DNA from 2 places in the Microbacterium sp. AC026 genome. Region 2 is predicted to be linked to the other one. Evidence: predicted binding sites of a transcription regulator. Region 2 holds the regulator's gene; the other holds the start of a gene.
The links. The regulator HrcA, encoded in region 2, represses chaperone genes, less so after heat shock. The targets are predictions, from matches to a motif close to TTNGCACTCGNNNNNNNCGAGTGCNAA.

Region 1 (14,579 bases), 1.2 Mb from region 2:
ACGACGACGGCACGCGTCTGTCAGATGCCTCGGCCGCCGATCCGCTCCGTCACGCGGAGGTCATCGGCGAGCTGCTCGTGCGGGCCCTCGACGCGCCCGGATCAGGCCCGATCGATCATGTGGTGGCCGGTATGGGCCCGGGGCCGTTCACCGGACTCCGCATCGGCATCGCGACGGCACGCACGTTCGCGCTGGGGCGTGGCATCCCCGTCGTCCCCGTGCCGAGCCACTTCGCCGCAGCGCTCACGGCCGTCGAGCATCACGCCGTGACCGGGCCGTTCGCCATCGTGACGGACGCCCGCCGCCGAGAGGTCGCCATCACCGTCTTCGACGGAACGGATGCCGACGGCATCCCGCACGTCATCACCGACACCGTGCTGGTCGCACGCGTCGACGCCGACGAGCACCTCCAGGGGATCCGCCGTATCGATGTGGAGACGCTGTCGGGCGTCGATCTGGCTCGCGTGGGCGCGAGGGCGTTGGCTGCCGGGCGCACACTCGCGGGCACCGAGCCGATCTATCTGCGTCAGCCCGACGTCACCGTGCCGGGAGCGCCCAAGAAGGTGGCGTCATGACGCTGCGCGACGCGACGCCAGACGATCTCGACGCCATCATGGCGATAGAGCACCGCTCGTTCCCCACCGACGCGTGGAGCTCGGAGGCGATGGCCCTGGAGCTCGCGAGCCCGCACGGACGCTATCTGGTCGACGAGCAGGACGGCGCGATCATCGGCTACGGCGGAGTCCGTGCACTGCAGGGGTCGAGTGACGCCGACATCCAGACCATCGCGTTCGACGTCGAGCACCGCGGTCGCGGTCGCGGCCGGGCGCTTCTGCGGTCCCTTCTCGATGCCGCGGTGGAACGCGGAGCCAGAGAGGTCTTCCTCGAGGTGCGGGCAGACAACCCCGGTGCCGAGGGGCTGTACCGCTCGGAGGGGTTCGAGGAGATCGGACGTCGCCCCCGCTACTACCAGCCCGACGACGTCGACGCGATCGTGATGCGCCTCGCCCTGCAGCATCCGCGCTCCGAGCATCGAGATGAGACGGCGTCGGATGCCGCGAAGGAGGCGACCTCATGACCGAGCCGCTGGTGCTGGGCATCGAGACGAGCTGCGACGAGACCGGCATCGGGATCGTCCGCGGACGCACGCTGCTCTCGAACACGATCGCGTCGAGCATGGACGAGCACGCCCGCTACGGCGGAGTGGTTCCCGAGGTCGCCGCCCGCGCCCATCTCGAGGCGCTGCAACCCTCGATCGACGCCGCCCTGGCCGAGGCCGGCGTGCGGCTCGGCGACCTCGACGCGGTGGCCGTCACGAGCGGACCCGGCCTCGCGGGAGCGCTCATGGTCGGCGTCGGCGCCGCCAAGGGGCTGGCGGTGTCGCTCGACAAGCCGCTGTACGCGGTCAATCACCTGGTCGGACACATCGCCGCCGACATCCTGACTCCCGACTCCGAGCCGCTGGAGTACCCGACGATCGCGCTGCTGGTATCGGGCGGGCACACCTCGCTGCTGCACGTGCGCGATCTCACGACCGACGTCGAGATGCTGGGCGAGACCATGGACGATGCCGCGGGGGAGGCGTTCGACAAGGTCGCCCGACTGCTGTCGCTGCCGTACCCCGGCGGACCCGAGATCGATCGAGCGGCACTCGACGGAGATCCGAACGCGATCCGCTTCCCTCGAGGGCTTTCGCGCGCCTCCGACCTCGCGAAGCACCGTTACGACTTCTCCTTCTCCGGGCTCAAGACCGCTGTCGCGCGCTGGGTCGAGCGCTGCGAGGCAGACGGCGTTCCCGTGCCCGTCGCCGACGTCGCCGCGAGCTTCCGTGAGGCGGTCGTCGATGTGCTCGTGACGAAGGCGCTCGCCGCGTGCGCAGACCTCGGCGTGCCCCGCCTGCTGCTCGGTGGAGGAGTGATCGCCAACCGACGACTCCGCGAGGTCGCCCTCGCGAGGGCGGAGAAGGCCGGCGTGACGGTGCGCATCCCGCCGTTGACGCTGTGCACCGACAACGGCGCGATGATCGCGGCGCTCGCCGCGGAGCTCATCGCGTCCGGCCGTCGCCCGTCGACGCTGGCGTTCGGAGCCGACTCGACGCTTCCCGTCACCGAGATCCAGGTCGACGAGCGCGTCGCGGTGATGTGATGAGCGACGTGCCTCGCACTCCGGATAGGGCGGGTGCAGAACCGGGGCCCGCCTCGAGTGCCGCGGTGCCGCCGACCAGGATCGAGCGCCCGAGCGGCGAGGTCGAGCATCCGGCGGGGTCGGCACGCATACCTGGGTCGCGCCGCGAGGGATACACGAAGCTCCCCACCGGCCCGGTCGGAGTCGAGCCGGTGGTCGTCACGGGGCCGGTCGCCGAGGACATCGGTCGGGAGAGCGACTGGGAGCCGGCGACGGGCACGTCCGCCGTGGACGACACCCGCCTCGCTCCCTGGGCGCTGATGGCGGCGGTCGTCGCCTTGGCCGCGTCGTTCTTCGTCGGTTGGGGCATCCCGATCGCCATCGTCGCCGTGATCGCGTCGATCATGTCGCTGCGCCGACCGGTCGAGAGCCGCGCCATCGCTCGTTGGGCGCTCGTTCTCGGTCTGTGTGCGACCGTCTACAGCCTCGGCTGGCTCGTCTGGGCCGGGATGCAGTTCGAGAGACTCGGATAGCCGATGCTCGACGCGGACCGATCCGTCGAGCTGCGCGCGCTCCAGGCGCGGGCGTACGGCCGTGCGGGGGCGTTGAGCGCGGCGGATGCAGCGCGGCTGCGCGAGCTGGAATCCGCGAAGACGCGTCTGGCGGGGCCGCCGGCGACGAGAAGTCCGGAGACGCGTGCGCCGGACCCTGCGCAGGCTCCGCGGGGCGTTGCCGAGGAGGAGGGGAGCGCGTCACCTGCCGACCCGGTCGTGGACGTCGAGCGCCAGGGCGAGTCCCCGCTCATCGCGCTGCGACACCATCGGCGTCTCGCGGTCGCGGTCGCCACGGCCTTCGCGGTCATCGGCCTCGCGCTGGGCTGGCTTCTCTTCACCGACCGGGGTCCCGCGCCGATGCAGCTCAGCGCCCAGCAGGAGGAGTGGCAGAGCGCGATCGTCGCATCGGGGGGCTTCGACCCGGGGTCGGTGCGGGCCATGGCGGAGGAAGAAGGCGTCGTGATCTGGTTCGCGACGAAGAACGAGCGCGCTGACGTGTGCCTGGTGCTCGGACACGAGGACGCGACGGCTCCCGCGTGCACGACGCGGGAGCAGGCCGTGGTCCAGGGCGTGAATGCCACTCTCACGAAACCCGTGAGCCAGAGTCAGACTTATGACGTCGAGGCGCAGATGTTCCTCACGCCGGCCGGCGAGCCGGCGGTCGTCACCCGCAGCTACATCACCTCGCCGCAGTCCACGGCGATGTTCGCCAGCCCCGACGAGGCGGAGGCGGCGACCGCCCTCGCCGAGCGGACGGGACTGGACCGGCGGACGATCCTGGTCGCCGGCTACGACGATGACGTGCCGATCTGGACGGGGATCGACATGTCCACGCAGAGGTACTGTCTCGTCTACGACGGGTCGATGCCCGACCCTCCGATGGCCTGCGATGACAGCATCATGCTCGCCGACGCGGACAGGACGCTCGTGCTCGACGTCGTGGGTGAGGGGAAGACGACCCGCTACGAGTACCGGTTCGGCTACGGTCAGCAGTACCTGACCGTGACGAAGGGCTGGGAGGGCGACGATGCTGCAGGAGAGTGACTCTGCTGAGCTGCGCGCACTGCAGGTCAAAGCGTACGGCCGCGACGGCGGCCTGACCGAGGCCGAGGCGGCGAGGCTGAGAGAGCTCGAATCGCTGCGCGGCGAGCCTGGCAGGCCTGACCGGGTCGACCCTGGCCCGCGCGACCGGGTCGACGCGCCGGTCGGGCAGGGACCGGCCCACGAGCCGCCGACGTCGGAGAAGCCGTTCCGTGACGGTCAGGCACCCGTCGCCGACGCTTCCCCCAGCGCGCCCGTCGAACACGCGGACGACGGAAGTCAGTCCACCGAGACCGGAGGCCTCCGCGCGGCATTCCGTCAGCACTGGAAGGCGATCGCCGCGGCATCCGCACTTCTGCTCGTGATCGGTCTCGGCACCGGCTGGGCGCTCTTCGGGCGTTCCGGCGATGCCGTCGCGTTGACTTCCGCGCAGCAGGAGCGGCGTGCGGAATTGCAGGCCGAGGGCGGGTTCGACCCGGGCAGTCTGCGCGCGATCGGACAGGACGAGGACGCCCTCGTCTGGTACGCGACGAAGGACGACGGCGAGACGGTGTGCCTGACGCTCGACGCCGCCGACAAGTCGGCGGATCAGTGCCAGCCCGCGGCCGATCTCGACAACGGGAACGGCATCGGCCTGAACGCGAGCGTCGCGGTGCCGGGGGAGGGGGACGAGGGGCTCGAGGAGATCTGGGCGTCGGCCGCGCGAGCGATGAACGGGGAGGTCGTCGGCATCATCCAGCGATGGCGTTCGGACGAGAACTCCTGGTTGTCGCAGTTCCAGGGCGACGAGCGGGAACGCGCCGAGCAGCTGGTCGAGGAGGGTTTCGAAGAGTTCTCCTTCTCGGTCGTCGGGTACTTCCGCGATGCCCCGGTCTGGCGCGCACAGCGCGTCGAGAGCGACGACATCCAGGACTGCCTCGTCGTCGATGCCGTCCAGGCCGTCGAATGCCGCCCGGCGAGCGAGGGACAATCGTCGGCGGACGTCATCGAGGTCGCCGGAACCATCGTGGACGAGGCCGGAGGGATGATCTCCGACTGGAGCGTGCGTCTCGCGTACACGTCGAACGGCATGCCCTACCTCGTGGTGTCCGGAGACAGCACGACGGCGACGGCAGAGCAGACGGTGAGGCCCGGTGAGACGCTCGAGCTCGGCGGCGAATACCAGGATCCGATCCAGGTCGACATCCCGTCCGACGACTCCGAGGGCTAGGCGCCGGGTAGACGTCAGCCGGCTGTCGGCACCCGATGGGCGAGGATCGCTCGTCGCTGATCACCCACGCGAGTGAGGATCAGCGTCGCGGTCTGCTCGCCCCGCAGCGCCAGCTTCTTGCGGAAGGCCGCGGGGTCGATGTCCATGCCGCGCTTCTTGATCTCGAGGGAGCCGATGTCGTTCGCCTTGAGGACGGCGCTGATCGCCTTCGGGTTCGCCGGCATCGTCTCGCGCACCCGGAACGACTGCACGAACGGACTGGTGACCGCGGCGTCGGAGGTGAGATACGCGATGCGCTCGTCGAGCATTCCCGCGTCGAGGCTGCGCGCGACATCGCCGATCAGACGCGCCCGGATCACCGCCCCGTCCGGCTCGTGCAGGAACGCGCCGAGTTCCCGCACGGGCTCGTCGACGGCGTCGGCGCCTGCGGTGAGTTCATGTGAGCGCTCGCCGCGGATCACGAGGGCGGAACGGCGGATGCCGTCGCGGGCGAGTGCGCGCGTCCAGAGCACGAGCTCGACCACGCTGCCGTCTGCGCTCACCCACTGCGCCTCGGCGTCGACGGGAAGCGAATCGCGGTCGTGACCGGGACCGAGCTTGATGCCCGTCGATGTGCGCGAGGCCACATCGAAGGCCCAGTCCAGCGGCGGAGAGTAGTCATCGGACGAGACCCGGCGCGTCTCGCTGTGCCCGGCGGTGCGGCGGGCCGGATCCATCCAGATCGCCTGGTTCTCGTGGCCCTCGACGGGCACGTGCGCCTCGGCCGTGCCGTGGATCACCCTCGCGCTGTCTCCGAGAGGCGCCAGGTTGTACGCCGCGATCGCCGAGGTCACCTCGTCGGCGTCGACGGCGACGACGTCGAGCCCTGCACCGGCGAAGGCAAGAGAATCCCCGCCGATGCCGCAGCCGAGATCCGCGACGCGAGTGATGCCGGCGCGGCGCATCCGCTGGGCATGCCGGGCGGCCACGCCCAGCCGTGTCGCCTGCTCGAGTCCGGCCCGGGTGAACAGCATCCGGGCCGCGAAGTCGCCGAACTTGCCTTTCGCCTTGGTGCGAAGTCGTGCCTGTCCGACCACGGCCGAGACGAGCTCGGGCGAGTGGCCGGCCGCACGCAGCCGGGATACGATCCGAGCGACGTCGGCGACCTCGTCGACGGGGCCGAGTTCGTCCAGCGTCTTCAGGCCCTCGGGGGTGAGCAGTGCGCGCAGCTCGGAGATCTCCACTGCCCCAGCTTAGGCGGCGGGCTGTTCGCCGCATTGGCACTCGCATTGCGTGAGTGCCAGCGGAACGCCTAGACTGGATTAGCACTCTCGGGTTGAGAGTGCGAAAAGTCTTCCTGTCAGCGTCAAGAAAGAAGAGGTAGACCGTGTCGGTTTCCATCAAGCCGCTCGAGGACCGCATCGTCATCAAGCAGGTCGAGGCCGAGCAGACCACCGCGAGTGGCCTGGTCATCCCCGACACCGCCAAGGAGAAGCCCCAGGAGGGCGAGGTCGTGGCCGTGGGCCCCGGCCGCATCGATGACAACGGCAACCGCGTTCCGCTCGACGTCGCCGTGGGCGACCGTGTGCTCTACAGCAAGTACGGCGGCACCGAGGTGAAGTTCGGCGCAGACGAGTACCTCGTCCTGTCGGCTCGCGACGTGCTCGCAGTCGTCGTCCGCTGAGACAACGTCTTCGGAAGGCCCGGATGCATCACGCATCCGGGCCTTCCTGCGTGTTCGGCCACCGGTGCATCGATTCCTGCCAATGTCCGGACGGCGGGTCTCGTGGGGCGGAGGCGGCGCGGCGACGGGCATAGGGTTGTGCGGTGACCCCGACGAATGCCGCCTCCCGAGCCACTCAGACGGCGGGTGTCGCGTACGCGGGGGAGCGTATCTGCTCTGGGGCGTGCTGCCCCTCTACTTCCTGCTGCTCGTGCCCACCGGTCCGTGGGAAGTAGTCGCGTGGCGCGTGCTGCTGTCGTTCGTCTTCTGCCTGCTCCTCCTCACCGTGATGCGCGGCTGGGCCGCCTTCGGCGTCATCGTCCGACAGCCGAGGCTGGTGGGATGGACGGCTCTGGCGGGTGTCCTGATCTACGTCAACTGGCAGGTGTTCCTCATCGGAACCCTCTCCGGGAACATCGTGGAGACCAGCCTCGGGTACTTCATCAACCCGATCACCACCGTGCTGCTCGGGGTGTTCGTGCTCAAGGAGCGCATCCGCAGGCTCCAGTGGGCGGCGATCGGCATCGCGGCGGTCGCCGTGATCGTGATCGTCCTCTTCTACGGCGAGTTCCCGTGGATCGCCCTCTCGCTGACCGCCTCGTTCGGCGTCTACGGACTCATCAAGAAGAAGATCGGCCCCGCGGTCGATGCGGTCAGCGGACTCACGCTCGAGTCGTTCTGGCTGATCCCGATCGCCGTCGTGCAGCTGATCCTCGTCGCCGCCACCCCCGCCGGGATCACGATGGGCTCGCACGGTGCGTGGCATGCGGTGCTTCTCGCGTTCGCCGGTGTGGCCACGGCAGTGCCCCTGCTGCTCTTCGCCGCGGGCACCCGGCGCATCAACCTCACCGTCATCGGGATGATCCAGTTCATCACCCCCGTCATGCAGTTCATCATCGGCGCGGTCGTGCTCGGCGAGCCGATGCCGGCCGAGCGGTGGGCGGGCTTCATCATCGTCTGGGTCGCGATCCTCGTGTTCGTGATCGACCTGCTGCTCGCCGCGCGTCGCGGACGCCGGATCGATCAGCCGACACTCGTCTGAACTCCCGGTTCACCCGTCCGGAAACTCGGTGTCGGATCGTTAACGCACCGAAACATCGGCGACCCCTACGCGAAGCCTTTCAGTCCTAGTGTTAGAGCACCCGACCGTGGTCACAATCCACGGCCAGTCACGCAAGGGAGCATCATGACCTCATTCACGCGCTCGCGCAGCGCCAAGATTCTCGCCGGAGTCGCGCTGCTGAGCGTCTCGGCGATCGTCGTCGCAGGCTGCAGCGGCACGCCCTCTGAGGAGCCGTCCGACGGTGGCGGCGGCGGCGGATCGTCGGCCGACCTCACGCTCGAGCTCGGCTCGCTGCTGCCGCAGACCGGTTCGCTGTCGTTCCTCGGCCCGCCCATGGAATCCGGCGTCGGCCTCGCGGTCAAGGAGGTCAACGATGCTGCTGCCGGCGTCAAGATCAACCTGACGGCTGAGGACGAAGGCGACACCGACACCAAGGCCTACGAGACGTCGATCAGCAAGCTCCAGGGCGCGGGCGTCACCGCCATCGTCGGTGCCGCGGCGTCGGGCGTCTCCCGCCTGATCCTCGACGGAAACGTCAGCGCCGGCATCCTGCAGATCTCGGCCTCGAACACCGGCCCGGACTTCACCGACTGGGACGACAACGGTCTCTACTTCCGCACCGCGCCCAGCGACCTTCTGCAGGGTGAGGTCCTCGGCAACCTGATCGCCGAAGACGGACACAAGACCCTCGGCGTGATCTACCAGAACGATGCCTACGGAACCGGACTGTTCGACAACATCAAGTCGACGTTCGAGAACGCGGGTGGCGAGGTCGTCGCTGACGCGTCGTACAACGTCGGTGACGGTCAGTTCGACGCACAGGTCGAGACGATCAAGGCTCAGAACCCCGACGCCGTCGCGATCGTGTCGTTCGACCAGTTCAAGACCATCGCCCCGCTGCTGGTCAACGCCGGCATCTCGCCCGACAAGTTCTACCTCGTCGACGGAAACCTGTCGGACTACGGCTCCTCGCCCGACACGAACTTCCCGTTCTCGCTCGAGGGCGCACAGGGCACGAAGCCGGGACCGGCGCTCGAGGACGACTTCACCGACCGTCTGCAGACGTTCTGGACCGGTGAGGGCAACCCCGAGGTCAACGACTTCACCTACGCAGCCGAGGCCTACGACGCGGTCGTGCTCGTCGCACTCGCGTCTCTCGCCGCCGGTTCGACCGAGGGCGCGGACATCGCTGCGAAGATGGCCGAGGTCTCGGGCGGCAGCGGAGACGGTGAGAAGTGCACCAGCTTCGAGGACTGCGCGGCGATCATCAACGACGGTGGAACCGCCGACTACGACGGCTACTCCGGCGAGATCACGTTCGATGAGAACGGCGACCCGCAGGGTGCATCGATCGGCACGTACGAGTACGGCGCCGACAACCTGATCTCCCGCACCAACTGATCACGAGCGAAGGCCCCGGATCCTCGATCCGGGGCCTTCGTCGTGTGCGTGCCCGCTGCGCGAGGGGACAGAAGAGGGGCGGATGCGAGTCGCATCCGCCCCTCTGTCGTGGGAGCCCTCAGGCGGCGTCGGTGCCGAGAGTTCCGAGGTAGAGGCCGATGACCTTCGGATCGTTCAGCAGGTCGCGTCCGGTGCCCTCGTACGCATCCTTGCCCTGGTCGAGCACGTAGCCGCGGTCGCAGATCTGCAGGCAGCGCCGCGCGTTCTGCTCGACCATGATCGTCGTCACGCCCGCCTTGTTGATGTCGGAGACGCGGATGAACGCATCGTCCTGACGCACGGGGAGAGGCCGGCGGAGGGCTCGTCGAGAAGCAGCACCGACGGGTCCATCATGAGTGCCCTCGACATCGCCACCATCTGCCGCTCGCCGCCCGAGAGCGACCCGGCGCGCTGCTTGAGGCGCTTGCCGAGTTCGGCGAAGATGCCGGTGACGAACTCGAGGCGCTCGGCGTAGATCTTGGGGTTCTGATACAGCCCCATCTGCAAGTTCTCCTCGATGGAGAGCGAGGGGAACACATTGTTCGTCTGCGGCACGAAGGCGACGCCCCGCTTGACGAGCTTGTCGGCCTTCAACCCGATGATGCTCTCTCCGTTCACGGTGATCTCGCCGCTGCGGACGTTCACCATCCCGAAGATCGCCTTCAGCAGGGTCGACTTGCCGGCGCCGTTGGGGCCGATGATGCCGATCAGCTCGCCCTGTCGGGCGACGAGGTTGGCGCCGTTGAGGATGTTCACACCGGGCAGGTAGCCGGCGTGCACGTCCTTCAGCTCGACGACGATGTCGTCCGTTCGCGGTGCCGCAGCGGAGGTCTCGGCGCTCATGCGTTGTCCTTCTGGTCGTGATCCGGCGTGCTCGTCGCTTCGAGCTCCGCCTCGGCTTCTGCTTCGATCTGCTCGCGGAGCTTGGCGGCGGTGGCGTTCTCGATCACGGGGATGCGACCGGTCACGGCACCGAGATCGAGGTCCTGGTGGGCGCCGAGATAGGCGTCGACCACGGCCGGGTCCTCCATGACCTCGTCGGGCGGGCCCTCGGCGACGACCTTGCCCTCGGCCATGACCACGACCCAGTCGGCGATGTGGCGGACCATGTGCATGTCGTGCTCGACGAACAGCACCGTCATGCCCAGGCCCTTGAGGTCGAGGATGTGATCGAGGAGCGACTGGGTCAGCGCCGGATTGACGCCGGCCATCGGCTCGTCGAGCATCACCAGGGTCGGATCGCTCATGAGCGCTCGCGCCATCTCGAGGAGCTTGCGCTGGCCGCCCGAGAGCGCCGCGGCGAAGTCCTTCTCCTTGGCGTCGAGCTTGAAGCGGGCCAGCAGCTCGCGGGCCTTGACCTCGATCTCCTGATCCTGCTTGCGCCACAGGAACGGGAACAGGCTCGACCAGAAGCCCTCGCCGCGCTGTCCCGGAGCACCGAGCTTCATGTTCTCGAGCACGGTGAGCAGCGACAGCGACTTGGTCAGCTGGAACGTGCGCACCTGCCCCATGCGCGCCACCTTGAAGGAGGGAACGCCCGAGAGGCTCGTGCCGTCGAACGACCAGGTCCCGCTGTTCGGCTTGTCGAAACCGCAGAGCAGGTTGAACAGGGTCGTCTTCCCTGCTCCGTTCGGGCCGATCAGAGCGGTGATGGCGCCGCGAGGGATCTCGACGTGGTCGACGTCGACGGCCGTCAGACCGCCGAAGCGCCGCTGCACAGCATCCGCGATCAGGATGGGATCGACCTTCGGCACGCCGGGGGCCGCAGGGCCCTTGGCGAGTCCGGTGGTCTTCGGTCGGCGGATGCTCCCGGTCGCGGGCGCCGTCTGGGCGCTTTCGTCGGGGGTCAGTTCATTTGACAAAGGTCATCTCCCTCTTGTCTCCGAGGATGCCCTGAGGTCGGAAGATCACGAGCAGCATCAGGGCGATGCCGACGAAGATGAACACCAGGGTCGAGGCCTGGCTGTCGGACATGGGCAGGATTCCGGACCGCGCCATCGCCGGGAGCAGGTTCGCCATGAAAGCGAAGACGACCCAGAAGAGGATGGCCCCGAGCGTCGGGCCGAACACGGTGGCCGCGCCGCCCAGCAGCAGGATCGTCCACAGGAAGAACGTGAGCGAGGTCGTGTAGCTGCCCGGCACGACAGCCGAGGGGAGGACGAAGACGATGCCTCCGGCTGCGCCGATCACGCCACCGACGACGAGCGCCTGCATCTTGTAGGCGAAGACGTTCTTGCCGAGCGAGCGCACGGCATCCTCATCCTCGCGGATTCCCTTGAGGACGCGCCCCCACGGGCTGCGCATGAGCGACCAGACCAGCAGGATCGCGACGAGCAGCACGATGAGTCCGAACACCCGGTTCCACAGGTCGTTCGCGCTGTAGGTCCACGGCCCGAAGCCGTAGGTGCCAGGCGGGAACGGATTCGCGTCGCGGAACCCGCCGTTGAACTGCGCGAGACCGTCGGCCGAGTTGGTGTACTCGTCGAAGATCTGGGTGGTGAAGAGCAGTCGTACGATCTCACCCGCGGCGATCGTCGCGATCGCGAGGTAGTCGGCACGGAGCCGCAGCGTCGGGATTCCGAGGAGGACTGCGAAGAACGCGCCCCCCATGAGACCGATGAGCATGCCGACCCACCAGGGGAGCCCGAAGGTCAGCACGGAGATCGCGTAGCCGTATCCGCCGACCGCCATGAAGGCGGCCATGCCGAAGTTGAGCAGGCCCGCATAGCCGAAGTGCACGGCCAGACCGGTCGCCGCCAGCGCGTAGGCGAGGGTGACGGGGCTGAACAGATAGACGGCTGTGTTCGAGAAGATGCTTCCGAAGTCCATGGCGATCAGCCCAACCTTTCCCTGCGTCCCAGCAGGCCCTGAGGTCTGACGAGGAGGATCACGATGAGCACGACCAGGGCGCTCGCATACTTCAGATCCGAGGGGATCCAGAGGGTGGAGACCTCGACCGCGATGCCGACGATGAGGGAGCCGACGAGCGCACCGAACGCCGTGCCGAGCCCGCCGAGGGTGATGGCGGCGAAGATGAGCAACAGCATCTGCATGCCCATGTCCCACTTCACGCCGGGGCGGAAGTAGGCCCAGAGGATGCCGGAGATGGCGGCGAGCGTGCCGGACAGGATCCAGACGTAGCGCACGACCTTGTCGACGTCGATGCCGGATGCTGCGGCGAGCTGCGGGTTGTCGGAGATGGCGCGGGTCGCCTTGCCGATGCGGGTGCGGGTGAGGAAGAACGCGACGCCCACGATCACGACGATGCTGACCACGATGCCGATCAGGTCGATGTAGGACAGCGAGATCGGACCGAAACGGAACGGCTCGGGGCTGGCCCCGGGAGCTGGCGCGTGCCACCACCGATCATGTACTGGAACGCATAGCGCAGGGCGAGAGACAGACCGATGCTGACGATCATCAGCTGCACGACACCGAGGCCTCGTCGTCGCAGCGGACGCCAGATGCCGGCATCCAGGGCCCAGCCGAAGAGACCGCCTCCGATCACGGCGGCGATGATGCCGAGCCACAGCGGCAGATGCCAGAAGCTCGTCGTCACGAGGGCGACCAGGCCGCCCCAGGTGACCATCTCGGCGTGAGCGAAGTTCGACAGCCGCGTCGTGCCGTAGATGAGCGCCGCGCCCATGGAGGCGAGCGCCAGCAGCAGACCGAAGTTCAGGCCGCCCACGAGACGTGAGAGGAGCTGGTCGATGAAGGACGTCGTCATCCTCTCGCCCTCACCGAGGAAGAGGTTGAGGATCTTCGTGCCGGTCAGGCCGAACTCGACCTCGAACGACGCCGTCGTGCCGGCGATGGGCTGAGTGCCCTCGGGCAGCTGCGCCGCATCGACGATCACGCCGTCGGGGAGGGTCTCCTCGTCGACGGTGAGCGTGTACGTGTCCTTCTCGGGCACGTACAGGCGCCACTTGCCCTCGGCGTCGGTCTCGGTCTCGCCTTCGAAGCCGCCGCCCTCGATCGTCATCACGACGCCTTCGACGGGGTCGTCATCGAAGGTGATGACACCGGCGAAGTAGAAGTCTGTGATCTCCTGGCCGTCGTCCGTTTCTTCGGCGGAAGCCGCAGCAGGAGGCTGCAACCACAGGAAAGCGATGGCGAGGAGCGACGCGAGCAGGATGATGACCCACCGCATTCCGCTTCGATTCGCCGAGATCGTCGGACGCACAGAACCTCCAGCCCAGTACACAGGCCATGACGGAGTTGTTCATCGGCCCTGATGTACGACGGTATGAGCGTAATGTGTCGGCTCTGTTTCGACCAAGGCACGATCTGCTCACGGTGAGAACGATCCCATCACGAAGTTGCGAAATACCGATAGGTCATCCGGGGCGTCCTGCGCGCGATGTCAGCGGGCGCAGGGAATTTCCTCAGCCGCTCCGCACTTAGAATTGGTACACCCTCGCCCCAGATCGCGCCCGCAGGAGGACTATCCATGGACCAGCACGACCCCTTCGGCTTCGTCGGACTCACGTACGACGATGTGCTGCTCCTTCCCGGGCACACCGACGTCATCCCCAGCGAGGCAGACACCTCGTCGCGGATCACTCGCCGTATCTCGGTCGCGACTCCGCTGCTCTCCAGCGCCATGGACACGGTCACCGAATCCCGCATGGCCATCGCGATGGCGCGAGAGGGCGGCATCGGCATCCTGCACCGCAACCTCTCCATCGCCGATCAGGCGGCCCATGTCGACCGCGTCAAGCGCAGCGAGTCGGGCATGATCACCGACCCGATCACGACGTCGCCCGACGCGACCGTCGAAGAGGTCGACGCGCTCTGCGCCAAGTACCGCATCTCGGGTCTGCCGGTCGTCGACCCCGACGGCCGCCTCGTCGGCATCATCACCAACCGCGACATGCGCTTCGTCTCGGGCTTCGAGCGTCAGACCACCTTCGTGAAGGACGTCATGACGTCGGAGGGTCTCGTCACCGCACCGGTGGGCGTCGCCGCCGGCGAGGTCATCGCCCTGTTCGCGCATCACCGTGTCGAGAAGCTGCCGCTCATCGATGAGGACGGCAAGCTGGCCGGTCTCATCACCATCAAGGACTTCGACAAGAGCGAGAAGTACCCGCTCGCCACGAAGGACGACCAGGGTCGTCTGCGTGTCGGCGCGGCCATCGGCTTCTTCGGCGATGCTTGGGAGCGCGCAGAGGCGCTGCGCGACGCCGGAGTCGACGTCCTCGTCGTCGACACGGCCAACGGCCAGTCACAGGGCGTGATCGACCTCGTCACGCGGCTCAAGGCGGACGAGAGCTTCGCGCACATCGATGTCATCGGCGGCAACGTCGCCACCCGCGAGGGCGCTCAGGCGCTCATCGACGCAGGTGTCGACGCGGTCAAGGTGGGCGTGGGGCCAGGCTCCATCTGCACGACGCGCGTCGTCGCCGGCGTCGGCGTGCCCCAGGTCACGGCCGTCTACGAGGCGTC
Region 2 (14,579 bases):
GATCCGCCCGCGGCCGTCGACGCGACTCCGGTGACGCGTGATCGTCATCTGCTGGCATCGCTGCGCGATCGGGATTTCGCCTGGATGCTGTCGGGCCGGCTCGTGACCAACATCGGCAACGCGCTCGGCACTGCACTGTTCCTCTTCTTCCTGCTCCATGGTCTGCACCAGGAGACGACGGTGGCGCAGGACAACCTGCTGCTCCTGATCGTGGTCTACACGCTGTTCGTGGTGCTCGCATCGGTGTTCACCGGTGTGCTCTCCGATCGCACGGGCAACCGGCGTTCCCTCACGATCCTGGCGACCCTGGTGCAGTCGGCCTCCGGCGTCGTGATCGCCGTCGTGCCGACCTTCGAGGCGACGATGGTCGCCGCCGCGCTCATGGGGCTCGGCTACGGCGCGTTCTCGACCGTCGGGCTCGCCTTCGCCGCCGACCTGCTGCCCGGCGAGAGGGACCACGCCCGTGACCTCGGCATCGTCTACGTCACGGCGGCACTCGGCCAGCTGATCGGCCCGGTGCTCGGGGCGGGGCTCGTCGCGCTCGTCGGGGGATTCTGGCTGGTGTTCGCAGCAGCCGCCGTGCTGTCGCTCGTGGGCGGTGCGCTCACGGCTCTGGCGAGGCAGCCGGCGCGGGAGCCGCGGCCTCACCCGTAGCCTCGGATTCGATTGTCGCGACGGCCAACCGCAGGACGGCGTTGAAGATCTGCGGACGCATCGCCGTGACGAGGTGCGTGGTGCGCGGCACGACGATGAGCTCTGCGTGAGGCGCGAGCCGTCGGAAGAGGGCCTCGTTGACTCGCAGCTGATCCCACTGTCCGTTCACGAACCACAGCGGCACGCGGATGCGGGCGACCGCTGTCGCGAGATCGAGCGTGGCGAGATTTCGCAGTGCCGTGTCCTGGGTGTCCAGCGCATAGCCGCCGGCGGCGAAATCGGAGCGCGTCTCTTCGGGGATCGTCGCTTCGAGGATGCGTTTCGTGATCCACATCCCGCGATCGGGCAGCCGATCGACGGCGCGCGCGATCGCGCGATACGCCGCGAGACCGGCGCCTCGGGGAGCGACGTGCACGACGCGGCGACGAGCCCCGCGACCCTCGGTGCCTCCGATCCGCCGACGTAGGCGAGTGTCAGCAGGCCGCCCATCGAGTGCCCGACGAGCAGCACGGGACCTCGCGTCGCTGCGTCGCGCACCGCGACGTCGATGGTGTGGAGCGCCTCGTGCAGGGTGAAGTCCTCCTCCATCCGGGTGCCATGCCCGGGAAGGTCGACAGCGACGGCCCCGATGCCCTGCTCCTCGAGGAAGGCGAGTTGCGACCGCCACATCGTCGCGGACGTACGGATGCCGTGCACGAAGACGATCTGGACGCTCACGCGTTCAGCATAGAGAAAGCGGGGCCGGTGGATGGACCACCGACCCCGCTGCGAAGCTCTGACGAGTCAGGCTCCGAATGGATTACTTCTCGTATCCCACGTTCTCCACCGGCGTGATGCCGAAGAGGTCGAGACCCACGTAGGGCTCGGGCGTGAGGTTGGCGAGGCCTTCCTTGACGGTCCAGATCTCCGGGCCGTTGAGGACCGGGATGATGCCCCAGGTCTTCGCGAAGATCTCGGACTCCATCTCCATGGCCTTCTTGGTCTGCTCGACCGGGTCGGAGATCGTCTCGAGCTCCTCGTGGATCATCGTGTCGATCTCCTCGGTGCCGGTGCCCGACAGGTTCAGGCCGCTGTCCGAGCAGTACAGCTGGCAGAACCAGGCGGCACCGAACGGGTCGGACGACGTGAAGTTGAGGAAGAAGATGTCACCGTTCTGCGTGGTGTAGTCCTCGGCGAAGTCGGCGGACGGACGGGTGTCGATCGTCACCTCGACGCCGACCTCCTTCAGCTGCGCCTGAACGGCGAGCGAACGCGCGCGCGCGGTCTCGGTGTCGGAGTGCACGGGGAAGACGAGCGACAGGCGCTGGCCGTCCTTCTCGCGGATGCCGTCGGCACCGGCGACCCAGCCGGCCTCATCGAGGAGCTTGTTGGCACCCTCGGTGTCGCCGTCCTTGCGGCCGGCCTCCTCCAGCGCGTTGACATAGTCAGGCTGGAACGAGAAGAGGGTCAGGGACCCTGCGGGCTCCTCGGTGTAGTTCAGACCGTTGAAGACGATGTCCTTGACCTGCTCGATGCTGATCGCCTCGAACACGGCCCTGCGGACCTCGAGGTCGGACAGCACCGGGTTGGTCGAGTTCAGCGTGAAGATCGCGTTCGCGGTCGCCTGACCCTTGTAGGTCTTGACGCCTTCGAGACCCTCGACCTGTGCGAGCAGCTCGGCGCTGCCGGTCTCGGCCATGTCGACCTCGCCGTTGCGCAGTGCGTTGACCGCCGCGGTCGGCTCCATCTGGATGAAGGAGACCTTGTCGAGCAGCGGAGCGTTGCCCCACCACTTCTCGTTCGGGACGAGCGTGACGACTCCGCCGGTCTTGTCGAAGTTGTCGACCGTGTAGGGGCCTGCGGCCCATTCCGGGTGCCAGTCGCCGAGGAACGCCGTGTTGAACAGCTCAGGCGTGTTGACGGCCGGGTGCAGCAGCTGCGAGTAGACCATCTCGGGCCAGGCGAACTCGCCCTTGAAGGTCACGATGACGTCGCGGTCGTTCTCGCCGGCCTCGACGGACTCGATCTCCTTCCAGCCGTCGGTCGCGTTGGGCTGGTACTCCTCGTTCTCGCCGCTCTGGGCTTCCCAGGTGGCCTTGAACGCGGTGACGTCGATGGGCGTGCCGTCGTTCCAGACAGCCTTCTCGTTGACCTTGAAGTGCAGGACGGTCTTGCCGTCCTCGACACCGAAGGAGTAGTCGTCGAGGTATGCGTCGTTCTTCTTGACGGTGCCGTCAGGATCCATCAGCAGGATCTGGGGGCGGAACCACGTCCCGATCTGGGTGACGCGGGCGTCACCGTCGCTGTGGAAGTAGTTCAGCTGCTCGGCGATGTTCGAGACGGGGATGCGGAGTTCGCCGCCCTCTGCGAGGTTCTCGCGGGGCTGCGGGTTGTAGTCCGCGCCCTCGACCGTCTGAGCTTCGCCTTCACCGCTGTTGCCGCCGCCGTTGCCTGCCGGTGCGCACCCGCTCATGGCGAGGGCGAAGGCAGCGCCGAGAGCAGCGATGCCCATCAGCTTCTGATGCCGTTTCATGGTACTCCTTAGTGCCTGTCGGCCTTACTTGGGATAGGGGCAGACTAACCCCGCAACTCTCGGGCGAAACCCCAGTGACACGGAACCGTTATCGGACTGTGCACATCGGTACACAGGTCAGCTGACGGCGACGGCCTCTGGGTCGAAACCCTCGACGGGAAGGATGATCCGCTCGCGCGTGCGCTCGATGTCGGGGTCGGGGATCGGGATCGCCGAGAGCAGCGCCTTCGTGTAGGGGTGCTGCGGATCGTCGAACACCTGATCGACGTCTCCGTGCTCGACGAACGAGCCCTTGTACATCACCGCGACCCGGTCGGCGATGTGGCGTACGACGGCGAGGTCGTGCGCCACGAACAGGTAGGACAGCCCGAGCTTGGCCTTCAGCTCGTCGAGCAGGTTGATCACGCCGGCCTGGATCGAGACGTCGAGAGCCGAGACGGGCTCGTCGAGCACCACGATCTTGGGGTTGGTCGACAGCGCTCGTGCGATGCCGATGCGCTGACGCTGACCGCCCGAGAACGCCTGGGGGAAGCGGTCGCTGTGCGCCGGGTCGAGACCCACGAGACCCATGAGCTCCTCGACGCGATCGAACACGTCGTCCTTGCTCATGCCGATCGCGAGCATCGGCTCGGCGATGATGTCCCAGACCGTCATGCGAGGGTCGAGCGCCCCCATCGGGTCCTGGAAGACGATCTGCAGATCACGACGGAGCTTTCGCTCCTCCGCTCGGTTCTTGATGTCGGCGACGCTCGTACCGCCGATGCGGATGTCGCCGTCCTCCTGGGCGACGAGATCCATGATCTGGAGGAGCGTCGTCGTCTTCCCGCTGCCCGACTCGCCGACGATCGCGAGGGTCTCGCCCTGGCGGATGTCGAAGCTGATCCCCTTGACGGCGTGCACCTCGCCGACCTTGCGCTTGAACAGCGCACCCTTCATGAGGGGGAAGGTCTTGTTGAGGTTGACCGCCTCGAGGGTGATGGGACGATCCTCGCGGGGCACCTTCGCCAGCCCGCTCTCGGGGATCTCCGGGATGGGGAAGACGGGGAGCCCGCCGATGCGTCCGTCGTCGTCGATGTCGTTCGCGCGGATGCAGGCGACGGAGTGGTCGGAGTGACCCTCGGTGGAGATGGGGAGCAGATCGGGCTCGCGCTGAAGGCACGCGTCGATCGCGATGGGGCATCGCGCCGCGAACGGGCACGCATCCGGCAGATTGATCAGGAGCGGGGGTTGCCCTTGATCGGGATCAGCGGCACCTTCTCGGTCTTGTCCACCCGCGGGATGGCACCCAGAAGGCCGATCGAGTACGGCATCCGGGTGCGGTAGAACAGCTCGCGCACCGGTGCCTGCTCGACGGGCTTGCCGGCATACATCACCAGCACGTCGTCGGCGGTCTTGGCGACCACCCCCATGTCGTGCGTGATGATGATCATCGCGGCGCCGGTCTCCTGCTGCGCCTTCTCCATGAGCTCGAGGATCTGCGCCTGGATGGTGACGTCCAGCGCGGTCGTCGGCTCGTCCGCGATGATGAGCTTGGGATTGTTGGCCATCGCGATCGCGATCACGACACGCTGACGCATGCCGCCGGAGAACTCGTGCGGGAAGGCCTTCATGCGGCGCTCCGCCTCGGGGATCCCGACGAGCTTCAGCAACTCGACGGACCGATCCCAGGCGTCCTTCTTCGACAGCCGACGATGCACCGTGAGAGCCTCGATCAGCTGGTCGCCGATCGTGAACACCGGGGTGAGTGAGGTCAGCGGGTCCTGGAAGACCATGGCCATCCCGTTGCCGCGGATCACCGAGAGCTGCTTGTCGGACTTGCCGAGCAGTTCCTGGCCGTCATAGATGATCGACCCGGTGACCTTGGCGTTGTCGTCGAGCAGGCCCATGATCGCGAGCGAGGTGACGGACTTGCCCGAGCCGGATTCGCCGACGATGCCGAGGGTGCGACCCTCTTCGAGGTCGAACGAGACACCGCGCACGGCATCGACTCGACCGGCTTCCGACGGGAAGCTGACCTTGAGGTCTCGGACGGAAAGGACGGTACTCATGCGCGACCTCCAGCCGCAGAGGTCGGATCCAGGGCGTCGCGCAGACCGTCGGCGATGAGAGCCATCGAAACGGTGAGCAGGGTGAGCGCCGCTGCAGGGAAGTAAAAGAGCCACGGTGCGCTCACCAGAGTGCTGGAGCCGTAGCCGATCAGGGCGCCGAGCGAGACGTCGGGCAGCTTCACACCGAAGCCGAGGAACGAGAGCGCGGTCTCGGTGAGGACGGCGGACACGACGCCGAGCGTGAAGTTGATCACCAGCAGCGACCCGATGTTCGGGAGCATGTGACGCAGGACGATCCGCATCCCCGAGAGCCCGGCGTAGCGAGCGGCATGCACGTACTCGCGCTCGCGGATCGACAGCGACAGGGTCCAGATGATCCGGGCAGGGAAGAACCAGCCGACGACGAAGATCATGACGAGCGAGATCACCAGCCAGTTCCCGCCGGCGTCGTTCGAGATCATCGCGAGGATCAGGAAGTTCGGGACCACCATCATGAAGTGGATGACCGCGAGCATGATCCGCTCGTACCGGCCGCCGAAGTAGGCGGCGGTGGCACCGATGAGTGCCGAGACGACCGTGGTGCCGATGGCCACGAGGGCAGCGATCATCATGGAGCGCTGAAGACCGACGGCGACCTGGGCGAAGTTGTCGTTGCCCGAACCGTTCGTCCCGAACCAGTGCTCGGCCGAGGGAGCCTGGCGCAGTGCGAGGAAGTCGAGGTCAGTGTGCGAGTACGGCGCGATGAGCGGTCCCACGATCGCGAACACCACCAGAAGCGCGAGGATGACGACGCCGATCAAGGCACCGCGGTTGCGCAGGAACCGACGCGTGTACAGCGTCAGCATCGAGGTGCGCTTGCGGTTCTTCGGCTTCTCCGGCTCGGCGATCTCGGGGGACACCCCGATGGCTTCCAGGGACATCAGCTCACCCGCACTCTCGGATCGAGGACGACCACGGCGACGTCAGCGAGGATCGCGCCGATCGCCGTCATCAGGGCGCCGAACGCCGCGACTGCGACCACGCCGTGAATGTCGTTGTTGTTCAGGGTCTGGATGAAGTACCGACCCATTCCGTTCCAGTTGAAGATCGTCTCGGTCAGCACCGCTCCGGTGAAGACCGCGGGGATCGTGAACGCGACCTGCGTCGTGACGGGGATCAGCGACGTCCGCAGCGCGTGCTTGCGGATGGCCTGCTGCTTGGTGAGTCCCTTGGCACGGGCGGTGCGAACATAGTCCGCCTTGATGTTGTCGAGCAGCAGCGAGCGCTGCAGGAAGTGGATGGACGCGTAGCCCGTGAGCACCAGGCCGAGTGTGGGGAGCGTCAGATGTTGGAGGACGTCTATGAGGACGGGGAAGAATCCCTCGACCCCCTGACTGGAGGATCCGACGACGTAGAAGACGGTCGTGCCGACCGCGTTGTTGAAGTTGATCGCGAGCAGAACCAGAGCGAATCCCGCAACGACCGTGGGGATGTTCATCGTGATGATGCTCGTGCCCTGACCGATGCGGTCGGCCAGTTTGTACTGACGGGATGCCGTGTAGACACCGAGGGCGATGCCCAGGATGGTCGTGATGATCGTCGCCCCGAGCACGAGCTCGGCGCTGGTCCAGACGCGGTATGCGACCTGCTCGTTGACGGACTCGCCTGTGGGGCCGACTCCCCAGTCCCAGCGGAAGAGGATGCTGGAGAACCAGGTCCACCATCGTTCGATCAGGGGGACCGATTCGCTGAGGTTGCGAGGCTTCAGCAGCGCATCGATCTGATCGGGCGAAAGCGGAGGTCGACGTCCGACGTAGTTGTTCTCGGGATCGAGATACAGCCACGCGAGGAAGTAGGTGATGTTCGTCGCGATGACGATCATCAGCACCCATCCCAGCAGGCGGCGCAACAGATACTTGATCAAGGTGATGATTCTTTCTCTTTTACAGACGCGCGCGGGATCCGCCGACGCAACGCTGAGCCGGGAAGACAGTCAATCACCATCAGCCGATCTGCGCGACACGACGCCTGCACTTGGTCTGTGACGGAGTCTTATCGCTCACGGGATCCGGTGTCACGGATGGCTCCCGGGCAACCTCGGCAGAATATCACCGGATCGCACGAAGCGGGCATAAGCCTCGCCTCACCGTAGAATCGTCAGGACATGTCACCACGCGCTCTCACTCCGCTTCAGCCTGCCGCGACGCCTTCGGCGCAGATCCGCAACTTCTGCATCATCGCGCACATCGACCACGGCAAGTCGACCCTCGCCGACCGCATGCTCCAGATCACCGGCGTGGTCTCGGATCGCGACATGCGCGCGCAGTACCTCGACCGCATGGACATCGAGCGTGAGCGCGGCATCACCATCAAGAGCCAGGCCGTGCGGATGCCGTGGGAGATCGACGGCGAGACCTTCGCGCTCAACATGATCGACACCCCGGGGCACGTCGACTTCACCTACGAGGTGTCCCGGTCTCTCGCCGCCTGCGAGGGCGCGATCCTGCTCGTCGACGCCGCCCAGGGCATCGAGGCCCAGACTCTGGCGAACCTCTACCTCGCGCTCGAGAACGACCTGCACATCATCCCGGTGCTGAACAAGATCGACCTGCCGGCGGCCGACCCCGACAAGTACGCCAAGGAGCTGGCATCGCTCATCGGCGGCAAGCCCGAGGACGTGCTCCGTGTCTCGGGCAAGACCGGTGTCGGCGTCGAGGAGCTGCTCGACCGACTGGTCAAGGAGATCCCCGCACCCGTCGGAGACGCCGATGCTCCGGCCCGCGCCATGATCTTCGACTCCGTCTACGACGCCTACCGCGGGGTCGTCACCTACGTCCGCATGGTGGACGGCAGCCTGTCGCCCCGCGAGCGCATTCAGATGATGTCGACGGGTGCCAACCACGAAGCGCTCGAGGTCGGCGTGTCGAGCCCCGAACCGGTGCCGTCCAAGGGGCTCGGCGTCGGCGAGGTCGGCTACCTCATCACCGGTGTGAAGGACGTCCGTCTGTCGAAGGTCGGTGACACGATCACGACGGCACGCAGGCCCTCGACCCAGGCTCTGCCGGGCTACACCGACCCGAAGCCGATGGTCTTCTCGGGGATCTACCCGATCGACGGCAGCGATTACGCGGAGCTCCGGGAGGCGCTCGACAAGCTCAAGCTCTCCGACGCCTCGCTGCAGTACGAGCCTGAGACCTCGGTCGCCCTCGGTTTCGGCTTCCGCTGCGGGTTCCTGGGACTCCTGCATCTCGAGATCATCACCGAGCGTCTCGAGCGAGAATTCGGCCTCGACCTCATCACCACCGCACCCAGCGTGATCTACGAGGTGCTCACGAGCGACACGGGCGAGACCGTGACGGTGACGAACCCGAGCGAGTACCCCGACGGTCGCATCGGCTCGGTGTCGGAGCCGATGGTGAAGACCGCGATCCTGCTGCCCAAGGACTACGTGGGCACGGTCATGGAGCTCTGCCAGTCTCGTCGCGGAGCGCTGCTGGGCATGGAGTACTTCTCCGAGGAGCGCGTGGAGCTCCGCTACATGATGCCGCTCGGTGAGATCGTCTTCGACTTCTTCGACCAGCTCAAGTCCAAGACCCAGGGCTATGCCTCGCTCGACTACGAACCCGCCGGACAGCAGGAGGCGGACCTTGTCAAGGTCGACATCCTGCTGCAGGGTGACAAGGTCGACGCGTTCAGCTCGATCGTGCACCGCGACAAGGCCTACGCCTACGGCACGCTGATGACGGAGCGACTGCGCAAGCTGATCCCTCGCCAGAACTTCGAGGTGCCGATCCAGGCCGCCATCGGCGCCAGGATCATCGCCCGCGAGACGATCAGGGCGCTGCGCAAGGACGTGCTCGCCAAATGCTACGGCGGTGACATCAGCCGCAAGCGCAAGCTCCTCGAGAAGCAGAAAGAGGGCAAGAAGCGCATGAAGATGGTCGGTCGTGTCGAGGTGCCGCAGGAGGCGTTCATCGCAGCGCTCTCCGGCGACGTCGAGGGCAAGGACAAGAAGTAGGACCTTCGGGCCGGGCTGTTCCCGGCGTGGAGGGTGATCGTCCAGGGAACGGGAAGTAGGCTGGAACGCATGCGGCGCGGGACTTTCCGAGACGACACGGTTGACTATGCGGCCGTGGGTGCGACCCACGCGCCCGATCTGATGCAGTACCCGCCGGAGCGCAGCATCCCGGCGGAGAACTCCTGGCGGATCGGCAGCGGTCATGACCGCTTCCAGTCCGCGGGCGAAGCGCTGCTGACCTGGACCGCGCAGCGCGCGGCGGGCCTCAGCATCGAGGATGTGCGTCCCGCGCCCGGCCCCGCCTACGCCGGTGTCAGCTTCGACGCCGAGGGCACTCCGATCGCACCGAGCAAGAACGACGTCGAACAGCGCTTCGACGCGGAAGGCACACCGTTCGCCGGCCCGGGCATGACGCTGCGCCTGCATGGGCGGGTTGCCGGCATGCGGGCGGATGCGGAGCTGCGCGTGATCTCCGTGACCGAGGAGAAGCGCCGGATCGGATTCGTGCTGGGCACGGTCGGAGGCTCGGTGGTCCGCGGTGAGGAGTCCTTCGACATCGACTGGCGCGAGGACAACGACGAGGTGTGGTTCTCCGTCCGTGCCTTCGACGCGCCGAACTCCCTGCTCTACCGCGTCGTCCCGCCGCTGGTGAAGCGCCGTCGCCGCGAGTTGTTCGCACGCTATCTGCGAGCGATCTCGCCGCTGTACGCGACTCCGGTCTGATGGTCGCACCTCTCTGATGGCCGGTCCGCTCCCACTCGGCGATCCGGCACCGGCAGACGGACATCTGCCCTCCGATCTGCCGATCGATTCCTCCGTGCCCTTCTCCGCATACCTGCACGTCCCCTTCTGCCGGGTGCGGTGCGGCTACTGCGACTTCAACACCTACACCTCGGGAGAGCTCCGCGGCGCGAAGCAGGAGGACTACGCCTCGACGCTCATCACCGAGATCGACCTCGCGCGGCGTGTGCTCGCGGATGCCGGTGCGCTGCGCCCGATGGACACCGTGTTCTTCGGCGGCGGCACGCCGACGCTGCTGCCGCCGGGCGACCTGGCGCGGATGCTCGGGGCGGCGACCGATGCGTTCGGCCTCGTCGACGGCGCCGAGGTCACGGTCGAGGCGAACCCCGACACGGTGACACCCGAGGTCGCGCGGACCCTCGCGGATGCCGGCGTCACGCGGCTGTCGATCGGCATGCAGTCGGCAGTGCCGCATGTGCTCGCCGCTCTCGACCGCACTCATCGCCCCGAGAATGTGACGACAGCGGTCGCCGCGGCGAAGGACGCTGGCCTCGCCGTGAGCGTGGACCTCATCTACGGCGCCCCCGGTGAGTCGATCGGTGATTGGGAGGCGTCGCTCTATGTGGCGCTCGCACTCGAGTCGGACCACATCTCGGCGTACGCGCTGATCATCGAGGACGGCACGAAGCTCGCGCGGCAGATCCGCCGAGGCGAGGTGCCGGCGCCGGACGATGACCTGCAGGCCGACATGTACGAGCTCGCCGATGCGCGTCTCGCAGCGGCGGGCTTCGACTGGTACGAGATCAGCAACTGGTCGCGCTCGCCCGAGCAGCGTTCGCGGCACAATCTCGCCTACTGGCGGGGGAGCGACTGGTGGGGGTTCGGTCCCGGCGCGCACAGTCACGTCGCCGGCCTGCGGTGGTGGAACGTCAAGCATCCGGCCGCGTATGCACAGCGGCTCGCCGCAGCGGAGTCTCCCGCCGCCGGCACGGAGCGGCCGGACGAGCAGTCGGCGACGCTCGAGCGCATCCTGCTGCTGAGTCGCATCCGCGAGGGCATCGCCGTCAGCGACCTCGCCGCGGACAAGAGGACACGCGTCGCGGGTCTGATCGCGGATGGGCTCGTCGACCCGGCCGCTGCCGTTCGCGGACGCGTGCAGCTCACACTGCGGGGGCGCCTGCTCGCCGATGCCGTCGTGCGTGAGCTCACCGACTGATCGGCGACCGCTGAGTCCGGACATCGTGCCGGATCAGCACGTGGTCGGCGTCGGCGGGTAGAATTGGCACTCGTAGCCAGTGAGTGCCAAGAGGGAGGGAGTTGCGATGGTCAGCGAAAGAGGCCTCCAGGTTCTCCGCGCGATCGTGCAGGACTACGTCGAGACGCATGAACCCGTCGGCAGCCGATCGATCGTAGACCGATACTCCTTCGGCGTGTCCGCGGCGACGATCCGCAACGACATGGCACTGCTCGAAGACGAAGAGCTGATCGCCGCCCCGCACACCTCCTCCGGTCGCGTTCCCACCGACAAGGGCTACCGCGTGTTCGTGGATCATCTCGCCCAGCTGCGGCCGCTGTCGGTCGCGCAGCGCACGGCCATCGAGTCCTTCCTCACCGCTCCATCCGACCTCGACGACCTGATGGTGCGCACGGTCCGAGTGCTGACGCAGCTCACGGGGCAGGTCGCGCTGGCGCAGTACCCGTCATTCGCGCGCGCGCATCTGACGCATCTCGAACTCGTGGCGCTGGCGCCGAATCGTCTGCTCATCGTGCTCGTCACCGACGCGGGCGGCGTCTCGCAGCGCATCGCCCCGCTGCCCGTCGACGTCGACGACGCCGACATGGCGCTGCTGCGTGCTCGCCTCTCCGCCCTGATCACGGGCCGGGCGGTGAGCGACGCCGCTGAGCGGCTGCAGGCGCTTCTCGCGGACGACGCACACAGTCATGACGTCGTACTGCGCGCTCTCGCGACGATCGTCATCGACGAGCTCGGCGCCTTCCGTCAGGAGCGCCTGGTGATGGCCGGAGCAGCGACTCTGGCTCGACGCGAGCAGGACTTCCGCGGCAGCATCCACCCTCTGCTCGAGGCGATCGAGGAGCAGGTGACGCTGCTGCGGCTGATGAGCGAGATGGAGGCGGACTCCCACGGTCTCGCCGCCAGCATCGGCACCGAGAACGCGTCCTTCGGCCTCGGCGAGGCATCGATCGTGGCCAGCAACTACGCCGCCCCCAGCGGTACGGCGCGAGTCGGCGTGATGGGGCCGACGCGCATGGACTATCCGAGCAATCTCGCGGCGGCGCGGGCCGTGGCCCGCTATCTGTCTCGGATGCTCGACGAAGACGAGGCGGCCCGCTGACGCGGCCGCCCAGAGAACAGCACACGCAGAAGGGCCATTGTGGCAGACCACTACGAGGTACTCGGCGTCTCTCGTGACGCCTCCACCGACGAGATCAAGAAGGCGTACCGACGCCTCGCTCGTCAGCTCCACCCCGATGTGAATCCGGGTGAGGACGCGGCCGAGCAGTTCAAGCTCGTCACGCATGCATACGACGTCCTGAGCGACGACGATTCCCGTCGCCGCTACGACATGGGCGGCGGAGACGGCGCCGCTGGCAACTTCCAGGGCTTCGGCGGCTTCGGGGACATCTTCGAGACCTTCTTCGGCGCGGGCCAAGGCGGTGGCAGGGGCGCGCGTCCGCGGTCACGCCGCGAACGGGGACAGGACGCCCTCGTCCGGGTGACCCTCGATCTCGGCGACGTCGTCTTCGGTGCGCACCGCGACATCGAGGTCGACACGGCCGTGCTGTGCGAGACGTGCAACGGCTCGTGCTGCCAGGAGGGCACGTCGCCCGTCACCTGTGACATCTGCGGCGGCTCCGGCCACGTTCAGCGTCAGGTGCGGAGCCTGCTCGGCAACGTCGTGACCTCTCAGCCCTGCGGCACCTGCGAGGGCTACGGCACGACGATCCCGTATCCGTGCGGCACCTGCGGCGGCCAGGGGCGGGTGCGCTCGCGTCGCACCGTCTCGCTCGACATCCCCGCCGGCGTCGAGACCGGGCTGCGCCTGCAGCTGCCGGGCTCTGGCGAGGTCGGCAAGGCGGGGGGCCCGAACGGCGACCTGTACGTCGAGGTCACCGTGAACCCGCACCCGTCTTTCAGCCGCGACGGCGACGACCTGCTGGCGACGCTGGAGGTGTCGATGCCGGATGCGATCCTCGGCACCGAGACCACGATCCAGGGTCTCGACGGCGAGGTCGATCTCGAGATCCGCTCGGGCGTCCAGTCCGGCGACGTGCTGACGATCAAGGGCCGCGGCATCACGCCGCTGCGGGGCAACCAGCGCGGCGACCTCCGCGTCGGCGTGCAGGTGGTCACTCCGACCCGGCTCGACTCCGCGCAGCGCGCGCTCATCGAGGACTTCGCGAAGAAGACCAAGGCACCGGGCCCGCAGCTGGCGCAGTTCCAGCAGGGGCTGTTCTCGAAGCTCCGCGACCGCTTCCGTTCGCACTGATACGGACGGCGCTCATGGCACTCCACTTCCTCGTCGAGAACTCCTCGGATGCAGCGGTCGGCGACCTCGTGTCGCTCACCGGCGCCGAGGCGAAGCACGCCGCCGTCGTCCGACGGCTCCGCGTCGGCGAGGCGGTGACGGTCGGCGACGGCTCGGGGGTGTGGCTGACCGGCGTCGCCGAAGAGGTGTCTCCGTCCCGCGTCGACGTGCGCGTGGCCGAGCGATCGGTCGACCCCGCGCCCAGCCCTCGCATCGTGCTCGTGCAGGCTCTCGCGAAGGGCGATCGCGACGAGCTCGCCGTGCAGGCGGCATGCGAGCTCGGCGTCGATGAGATCGTGCCGTGGCAGGCGAGTCGAAGCGTATCCCGATGGGATGGTCCCAAGGCCGTCAAGGGGCGCGAGCGGTGGGCGACGATCGTCCGCGAGGCGGCGAAGCAGGCTCACCGGGCGTGGGTCCCGGAGGTGGCGCCTCCGGCGTCGACCGCCGACCTCGCGAGACGCGCCGCATCTCAGCGGGTGCTGCTTCTCGACCCGACCGCCCCCGTGCGGTTGTCCGAGCTCGAGCCGGACGGCAGGGACATCGTCCTCGTCGTCGGGCCCGAGGGTGGTATCTCCGACGACGAGCTCTCGAAGCTGTCGGACGCCGGCGCCGAGCGTGTGCTGCTCGGAGACACCGTGCTGCGTACGTCCACGGCGGGCCCGGCTGCGATCGCCGTGCTGTCGGTCGCACTCAGCCGCTGGTGATCAGGCTACGGACCCGGCAGTGCTGCGGTCAGTAGACTGGGAGCATGTCCGAGCCCTCGATCTTCACGCGCATCCTCAACGGCGACATCCCGGGTGAGATCCTGCTCGACACCGGCCGCGTGTTCGCGATCCGGGACATCAACCCGCAGGCACCGCTGCACGCGCTCGTGATCCCCAAGACCGAGGACTACCGCGACGTCACGGAGCTCGCCGAGGGCGACCCCGGTCTGCTCGCGGAGATCGTCGCGGCTGCGAAGCAGCTCGCCTCCGAGCATGCGAACGGCGAATACCGCCTCATCTTCAACAACGGCGCCAGCGCCGCCCAGTCCGTCTTCCACGTGCACGCCCATGTGCTCGGCAACATCGAGGAGAGCA

Region 1: a site for HrcA is predicted at 6,186-6,212, ahead of groES (co-chaperone GroES). Genes of this name have one in related genera too.

What each region holds. Positions count from the first base shown of each region.
Region 1 covers NZ_OZ409857.1:1,354,012-1,368,590, reverse strand. The annotation lists gene tsaB (tRNA (adenosine(37)-N6)-threonylcarbamoyltransferase complex dimerization subunit type 1 TsaB) at 1-575, shown strand, start outside; gene rimI (ribosomal protein S18-alanine N-acetyltransferase) at 572-1,078, shown strand; gene tsaD (tRNA (adenosine(37)-N6)-threonylcarbamoyltransferase complex transferase subunit TsaD) at 1,075-2,145, shown strand; gene ACZZ93_RS06845 (hypothetical protein) at 2,145-2,657, shown strand; gene ACZZ93_RS06840 (hypothetical protein) at 2,661-3,722, shown strand; gene ACZZ93_RS06835 (hypothetical protein) at 3,706-4,929, shown strand; gene ACZZ93_RS06830 (class I SAM-dependent methyltransferase) at 4,944-6,152, opposite strand; gene groES (co-chaperone GroES) at 6,296-6,592, shown strand; gene rarD (EamA family transporter RarD) at 6,816-7,673, shown strand; gene ACZZ93_RS06815 (ABC transporter substrate-binding protein) at 7,818-9,095, shown strand; partial or broken gene ACZZ93_RS06810 (ABC transporter ATP-binding protein) at 9,214-9,977, opposite strand; gene ACZZ93_RS06805 (ABC transporter ATP-binding protein) at 9,974-10,939, opposite strand; gene ACZZ93_RS06800 (branched-chain amino acid ABC transporter permease) at 10,986-11,963, opposite strand; gene ACZZ93_RS06795 (branched-chain amino acid ABC transporter permease) at 11,969-12,409, opposite strand; gene ACZZ93_RS06790 (branched-chain amino acid ABC transporter permease) at 12,418-13,284, opposite strand; gene guaB (IMP dehydrogenase) at 13,585-14,579, shown strand, end outside.
Region 2 covers NZ_OZ409857.1:116,542-131,120, forward strand. The annotation lists gene ACZZ93_RS00580 (MFS transporter) at 1-654, shown strand, start outside; gene ACZZ93_RS00585 (alpha/beta fold hydrolase) at 605-1,069, opposite strand; partial or broken gene ACZZ93_RS00590 (alpha/beta fold hydrolase) at 1,072-1,323, opposite strand; gene ACZZ93_RS00595 (ABC transporter family substrate-binding protein) at 1,454-3,166, opposite strand; partial or broken gene ACZZ93_RS00600 (ABC transporter ATP-binding protein) at 3,284-5,214, opposite strand; gene ACZZ93_RS00605 (ABC transporter permease) at 5,211-6,134, opposite strand; gene ACZZ93_RS00610 (ABC transporter permease) at 6,134-7,117, opposite strand; gene lepA (translation elongation factor 4) at 7,358-9,211, shown strand; gene ACZZ93_RS00620 (DUF1990 family protein) at 9,281-9,934, shown strand; gene hemW (radical SAM family heme chaperone HemW) at 9,951-11,168, shown strand; gene hrcA (heat-inducible transcriptional repressor HrcA) at 11,275-12,306, shown strand; gene dnaJ (molecular chaperone DnaJ) at 12,346-13,461, shown strand; gene ACZZ93_RS00640 (16S rRNA (uracil(1498)-N(3))-methyltransferase) at 13,476-14,204, shown strand; gene ACZZ93_RS00645 (HIT domain-containing protein) at 14,249-14,579, shown strand, end outside.